DNA from 3 places in the Vibrio sp. V31_P5A7T61 genome. Region 2 is predicted to be linked to each of the others. Evidence: predicted binding sites of a transcription regulator. Region 2 holds the regulator's gene; each other region holds the start of a gene.
What was found. Region 2 encodes PurR, which represses purine synthesis genes. Its sites were predicted from a motif close to TNANGNAAACGTTTNCNTNA; they were not measured.

Region 1 (2,275 bases), on a different contig from region 2:
AAAAACAAACAACAGCATCAAGCCGAGCAATTAAATATGGAACAAAAAGAGCAGATCCAACAGCAAGCGGCGATTATAAAACAACAAAAACGTCAACTTGATAAGCTCTATCAAGAGTTTAAAAAACAACAACACCAACAGGCACATCACCAACATGACCAGACTTTTTCTTTGGCCTGCGCCCTACTCGGTTTTCACCCTCATCGATTACCCGATGAAAAAATCATCAAACAACGCTATAAACAACTGAGTAAAATCTATCATCCCGATCTGCAAGGCAGCGAAGAAGAGATGAAACGTCTCAACGGCGCGATGAAAATCATCAACCAAAGGTTAACTAAGCGTTAATAATTATAATAAACATATCGCAACCTCTTCTAAATAAATTAGAAAGCAAACGATTAGCATCGCAAAGCCAGTAACAGATACTTAACTTAATTACTGAGCATGTGCGATAATCTGCACAGATTAAACACCAAACAGAATAAGGTGGGGAGAAGTAATGTTTACTGTGATCGGAGTGTGCGATTGGTGCAAACTGTCAAACCAATTAACTAAGCATGAATATATTGACGGTAAAGCGCATTATTCTTGTCCAAATTGCCATGATCTGGCAAGAATGGACGTCAGGTTATTCAATCTTGATGAACTCGCCTCCCGTGAACGACAAATGCACCAAGCATCCTAACCTCGATAGAAGCGCCGCCAAGGCGCTTTATTGTTAAATAAATTCCCTTTTCATCTCTCATCTCAACAAACTGTAAATTTGATCACAAATTCACATCTTTCATCTACTCTCTCGTTCAAAAAACAACCGCTTATTTATCAATCATCTAGGATAAAAATGACGACTAAATGTCAGAAATGAACTAAAAACGAACACACTTACCACTTGATCATCATCCACGCCTCGACTACTGTATATATATACAGCATGTATATGAGGACAGTATTATGCTTAACACTACCTTCCATTATTCAGACACGATTTACGAGACTTGCACAGTCAATCACCACAGCGTACCACTGCTCAATTATCCTATGTTGTCTCGATTAGCTCAGCTATCCGAGCAACACCAATGGATTCTCTATACTGCACAATGCCCGCGTCCTCACTATCAACAATTAAGCATACACCGGATCCAGTGCCATAAAATTATTCATATGAAGGCTTCACGTTCAGGTTCTGAAATAGACATTGTGCTCAAAGCGATTCAATCAGGCAATGCCAGTGCTATTGTTGCTTCGGCAGGTATCGATAAAGCAAATCAACGCCGTTTACAACACATGGCGAAACAGCACCAATGTGAAGTTTTTTTCCTGAACAAAACCTCGCCGGTCTTTCATTAACGACAGTACCCCGAGCAGAGACTGAATCCATCAATAACCCACCAAGGCAAACGTTTGCTTTTTATATGGCGACAGAAAATAGTTCTGGTATGATGCGTGCCATAAACAAGACCCAATGGTCGGTTGACAAACCAGAGGGTCTTTCTTGTCAACGCTGTTTAATCCAGATAGGAATGTTTCATGAGTCTTGCTGATCAAGTTCTTGCCGTCAATGACGACCTCCCCATTCGTACCCACTTGCCTGTACATAGCGGTAAAGTCCGCTCGGTTTACTGGCTTACCGAACAAGACAGTCAGCGATTGATCCAAGAAAAAGGTTATCCGATTGCCAAAGATGCACCACTGGCAATTATGGTGATCAGCGATCGTATCTCTGCTTTTGATTGTATTTGGCATGCAGAAGGTGGATTAAAAGGCGTTCCCGGTAAAGGCGCGGCGCTCAATGCTATTTCTAACCATTGGTTTAGCCTTTTCAAACAACAAGGGTTAGCCGATAGTCACATCGTCGACATTCCTCACCCTTTAGTGTGGATAGTCCAAAAAGCCAAACCGATTAAAATCGAAGCGATCTGCCGCCAATACATCACTGGATCGATGTGGCGTGCTTACGCTAAAGGTGAACGCGAATTTTGTGGTATTGCTCTGCCTGATGGATTGGAAAAAGATAGCCTACTCCCTGAGCTACTGATCACGCCATCAACCAAAGGTATTTTAACTGGGATCCCTGGTATTCCTGAAGCCGATGATGTGAATATCACTCGACACGATATCGAACAGAATTTCGCTGCATTTAACTTTACTCATCCTGCTGATATTGATCATTACGAAACGCTCCTTAAACAGGGTTTTAGCGTGATTAGTGAAGCATTAAAAGCCATCGGGCAACAGTTTGTTGATACCAAATTTGAGTTTGGTTATGTTACCG
Region 2 (2,275 bases):
AATGCGTCTTAGCGAAGGAATTCGAGTAATGCGGATGTACCCTGGCGCAAAACTGATCCTATCGGGTTATGCAGGCGGGAGTGAAATGAGTCATGCACGCATGCTGGCTAAAGTGGCGCTTGCGCTTGGTGTCGCAAAATCAGACATTATTTTGCTTGAGACGGCGCAAGATACGTGGGAAGAAGCAAGACAAGCGGCCGCTTTTGTTCAGCAGCGCACTCTGGTTCTGGTCACCTCGGCCAGCCACATGCCCCGTGCAATGAATGAATTTCAATCTGCAGGGCTAACGCCTATCCCTGCGCCGACAAATTATCTTGCCCAAACGAATATCAGCCAAGCTTGGGATAAATATATCCCGAGAGCGCTCTATTTAGAACAAACTGAGCGGTATTGGTATGAAACCATGGGGCTAATATGGCAAGCCATGCGCGATTGGGTGAGCCATGAACCCAAATTGAATGAATCATCGCCTGCCGTAGAGGGTGATTGATATTCTTGTTATAAGCGGCATCGTCGAAAAAGTGGTTTGGTGCACAACTTGATAAACATTGTGCACATTTAACATCAATTGGAAGGATTATGGGCCGAATTTGATTGCGAGTTACTGCGTTGCAGTCTAGAATCTTGCTGGTTATTAACAAGATTAAATGTAACCAATAGGCCGCTATTTAACAGCGGTTTTTGTGTTTTTATTACTTTTAGGCTGACGTTAGCCTATACCCGAAGAATGAGACGTTGTAAAAAGGCAGCATCGACAGTGCTTAAAACAAACCTCTCTCCTATCACGATCTCCTAACAGGGCGATTGCACTTTCGGGACATAACTACTGCTCTAGTTACCTAACGCCGAGCAGTCACCGACAGGATAATTTTATGGCTACGATTAAAGACGTTGCACGCCTAGCAGGCGTATCGACAACAACCGTATCTCATGTCATCAATAAAACACGTTTTGTGGCAGAAACCACTCAAGAAAAAGTCTTGGACGCGGTTAAACAGCTGAATTATGCACCAAGCGCCGTCGCACGCAGCTTAAAATGTAACACCACGCGTACGATCGGTATGTTGGTGACTCAATCCACCAATCTATTCTTTTCTGAAGTGATCGATGGTGTTGAAAGCTATTGCTATCGCCAAGGCTATACACTGATCCTCTGCAATACTGGTGGTATCTACGAGAAACAACGTGACTATATTCGTATGCTTGCTGAAAAGCGGGTCGACGGTATGTTGGTCATGTGCTCCGATTTAACGGAAGAGTTACTTGAGATGTTAGAGAGTCATCCCTCGATACCTAAAGTTATTATGGATTGGGGCCCGCAAACATCACAAGCCGATAAGATCATTGATAACTCTGAAGAAGGGGGTTATCTAGCAACGAAATATTTGATCGAAAATGGGCACACTGAAATTGCTTGTCTAAGTGGTCACTTTGTTAAAGCCGCCTGTCAAGAACGTATCGCAGGCTTTCGGCGTGCCATGGCAGAAGCCAACCTAACGGTAAAAGAAGATTGGATTTTAGAAGGCAATTTCGAATGCGATACTGCCGTTCTAGCCGCGGATAAAATCATTGCTATGGATACACGCCCGAGCGCGGTATTCTGCTTTAATGATACCATGGCATTAGGTCTGATCAGCCGTTTACAGCAACGTGGCATACGCGTGCCAGACGATATGTCAGTCATTGGTTATGATAATATTGAGTTAGCCGAATATTTCTCTCCGCCACTGACCACGGTCCATCAACCTAAACGCCGTGTTGGGAAAAATGCGTTTGAAATATTGTTGGAGCGCATCAAAGATAAAGAACACGAAAGACGTATTTTTGAAATGCACCCTGAAATCGTGGAACGTGACTCAGTCAAAAAACTCACCGCTAAATAGATAACCACTTCATTGACCCATTATTGAGCAAAAAAGACTTCAAACCCAATCGTAGCCTTAGCGCCACGATTGGGGGGCAATCTTTGCCTAATTCAAATCAAAATGAAACAAACATCATATAAACAATCACTGAGTGTGATATTTATTCAATGATTTGTTTATTTTATACATCCAAGTTATACTATTTTGTCAATAATGAAACGTGTCACGCACAGGGCAAACCATTTGAAAAGATGGGACGCAAAGCCTCCGGCCTAAACCATAGTGGTAGGTAGCGGGGTTGCCGATGACAAAATAGCTAAAACAAGCAGTCAACTCCCCCTATTATTATGCTTTTTGACGTTTTGCTATTTTCTCGGACCTGATTTTGCTGGCGAATTGCTTAATACACC
Region 3 (2,275 bases), on a different contig from region 2:
CTTATCGCCAGCATCTCCCAAACCAGGCACGATGTAGCCTTTGTCATTGAGTTTCTCATCAATGGCGGCGGTGTAAAGTTCAACATCTGGATGCACTTTTTTCAGTGCTTCAATGCCTTCTGGCGCTGCGACCAAGACTAGCACTTTTATTTGATTACATCCTTTCTCTTTTAGAAGATCAATCGTTGCAATCATCGAGCCACCAGTCGCCAACATAGGGTCAACCACCAGCGCAATACGCTCTTCAATGTTCGATGCCAGTTTATTAAAGTAAGGCACTGGCTCAAGTGTTTCTTCATCACGGTAGATGCCGACAACACTGATTCTTGCGCTAGGAATATGCTCTAGTACCCCATCCATCATACCAAGGCCCGCACGTAGAATCGGGACAACAGTGACCTTTTTACCTTTAATTTGATCAACAGCAACAGGACCATCCCAGCCTTCAATCGTCACTTTTTCTGTCTCAAAATCTGAAGTCGCTTCATAAGTTAATAAACTGGCAACCTCAGTCGCTAGCTCACGAAAACGTTTAGTGCTGATATCACCTTCTCGCATTAAACCCAGTTTATGTTTGACTAGAGGGTGTTTCACTTCAACAACTTTCATTTTCATCTCCGGCATAATTTAAATAAACTTTTCGATTATACACGCATTTCTACCTATTTTAAGCGTTTAAATCTGGATAAAAAAACTGACGCAAACGTTTTCCTTTTTGATTTAAGCCCTGTAGAATAGCGGCGTTTTCATATCCAATTAGATCGAGGACTTCCCCCGTGAGCGGTAACAACACTTCTCTTAGCTACAAAGATGCCGGTGTAGATATTGATGCAGGCAACGCACTGGTTGAACGAATTAAAGGCGCAGTAAAGCGTACTCGTCGTCCTGAAGTTATGGGTGGCCTTGGCGGCTTTGGTGCCCTGTGTGAACTTCCAAGTAAATACAAGCATCCGGTTTTGGTTTCTGGGACCGATGGCGTAGGGACAAAACTACGCTTAGCTTTGGATATGAAAAAACACGACACCATCGGCATCGATTTAGTGGCGATGTGCGTCAATGATTTGATCGTACAAGGTGCAGAACCGCTGTTTTTCCTTGATTACTATGCGACCGGAAAACTGGACGTCGATACAGCAGCGGATGTCGTCTCTGGGATTGCCGATGGCTGTGTCCAAGCGGGATGCGCGTTAATCGGCGGAGAAACAGCAGAGATGCCGGGAATGTACGAAGGCGAAGACTATGACGTCGCTGGGTTCTGTGTCGGTGTGGTTGAGAAAGAAGCGATTATCGATGGTTCCAAAGTGGCCGTGGGTGATGCACTCATCGCTGTCGGTTCCAGTGGTCCTCACTCTAATGGCTACTCACTGATCCGTAAAATTCTTGAAGTCTCGGGCGCTGATAAGAATGAACGATTGGCTGGTAAAACCATCGGTGAACATTTACTTGAACCAACCCGAATTTATATAAAATCTGGCTTAAAGCTGATTGCTGAACATGATATTCACGCCATTTCTCATATTACTGGCGGCGGTTTCTGGGAAAACATCCCACGAGTATTACCGCAAGGAACTAAAGCGGTGATTGATGGTAGCAGTTGGCAATGGCCAGCGATTTTCACTTGGCTACAAGAGAAAGGCAATGTAGCAACGCGTGAAATGTATCGTACGTTCAACTGTGGCGTCGGCTTAGTGATTGCCCTACCTCAAGCCCAAGCACAAGCGGCGGTTGAGCTGCTACAGCAAGAAGGTGAAACGGCATGGGTTATCGGTCAGATTGCTCAAGCACAAACCAATGAAGAGCAAGTAGAGATCAAATAATTCATGAAAAGTATTGTTGTTTTAGTTTCAGGAAATGGTTCTAATTTACAAGCGATCATCGATGCTTGTGAGACAAGTATCCATAATGGCAAAGTAACGGCTGTTTTTTCAAACAAAGCAACAGCATACGCTTTAGAGCGAGCGAAAAAAGCGGGAGCCGCAGCGCATTTTATTGATCCTAAGGCCTATGAAACTCGTGATGCATTTGACGCTGATTTAATGAAGTGGATGGATGAATATGCGCCAGATTTAGTGGTACTCGCTGGCTATATGCGTATCTTAAGTAGTGATTTTGTTCGCCATTATTTTGGTCGGATGATCAATATCCATCCCTCATTACTGCCTAAGTACCCAGGGTTAAACACTTATCAAAGAGCGATTCATGCTGGCGATGAAGAACACGGTACTAGCGTCCACTTTGTTACTGAGCAATTGGATGGCGGCCCGGTGATTTTACA

Region 1: the regulator PurR is predicted to act here: its motif matches at 1,393-1,412, upstream of CAG58_RS14735 (phosphoribosylaminoimidazolesuccinocarboxamide synthase).
Region 3: the regulator PurR is predicted to act here: its motif matches at 696-715, upstream of purM (phosphoribosylformylglycinamidine cyclo-ligase).

What each region holds. Positions count from the first base shown of each region.
Region 1 covers NZ_WXWI01000065.1:39,472-41,746, forward strand. Annotated here, with positions in the region: gene CAG58_RS14720 (J domain-containing protein) at 1-348, shown strand, start outside; gene CAG58_RS14725 (hypothetical protein) at 503-688, shown strand; gene CAG58_RS14730 (SulA-like leucine-rich domain-containing protein) at 955-1,350, shown strand; gene CAG58_RS14735 (phosphoribosylaminoimidazolesuccinocarboxamide synthase) at 1,531-2,275, shown strand, end outside.
Region 2 covers NZ_WXWI01000025.1:105,753-108,027, reverse strand. Annotated here, with positions in the region: gene elyC (envelope biogenesis factor ElyC) at 1-490, shown strand, start outside; gene purR (HTH-type transcriptional repressor PurR) at 873-1,883, shown strand; cyclic di-GMP riboswitch class I at 2,089-2,171, shown strand.
Region 3 covers NZ_WXWI01000051.1:30,460-32,734, forward strand. Annotated here, with positions in the region: gene upp (uracil phosphoribosyltransferase) at 1-609, opposite strand, end outside; gene purM (phosphoribosylformylglycinamidine cyclo-ligase) at 777-1,817, shown strand; gene purN (phosphoribosylglycinamide formyltransferase) at 1,821-2,275, shown strand, end outside.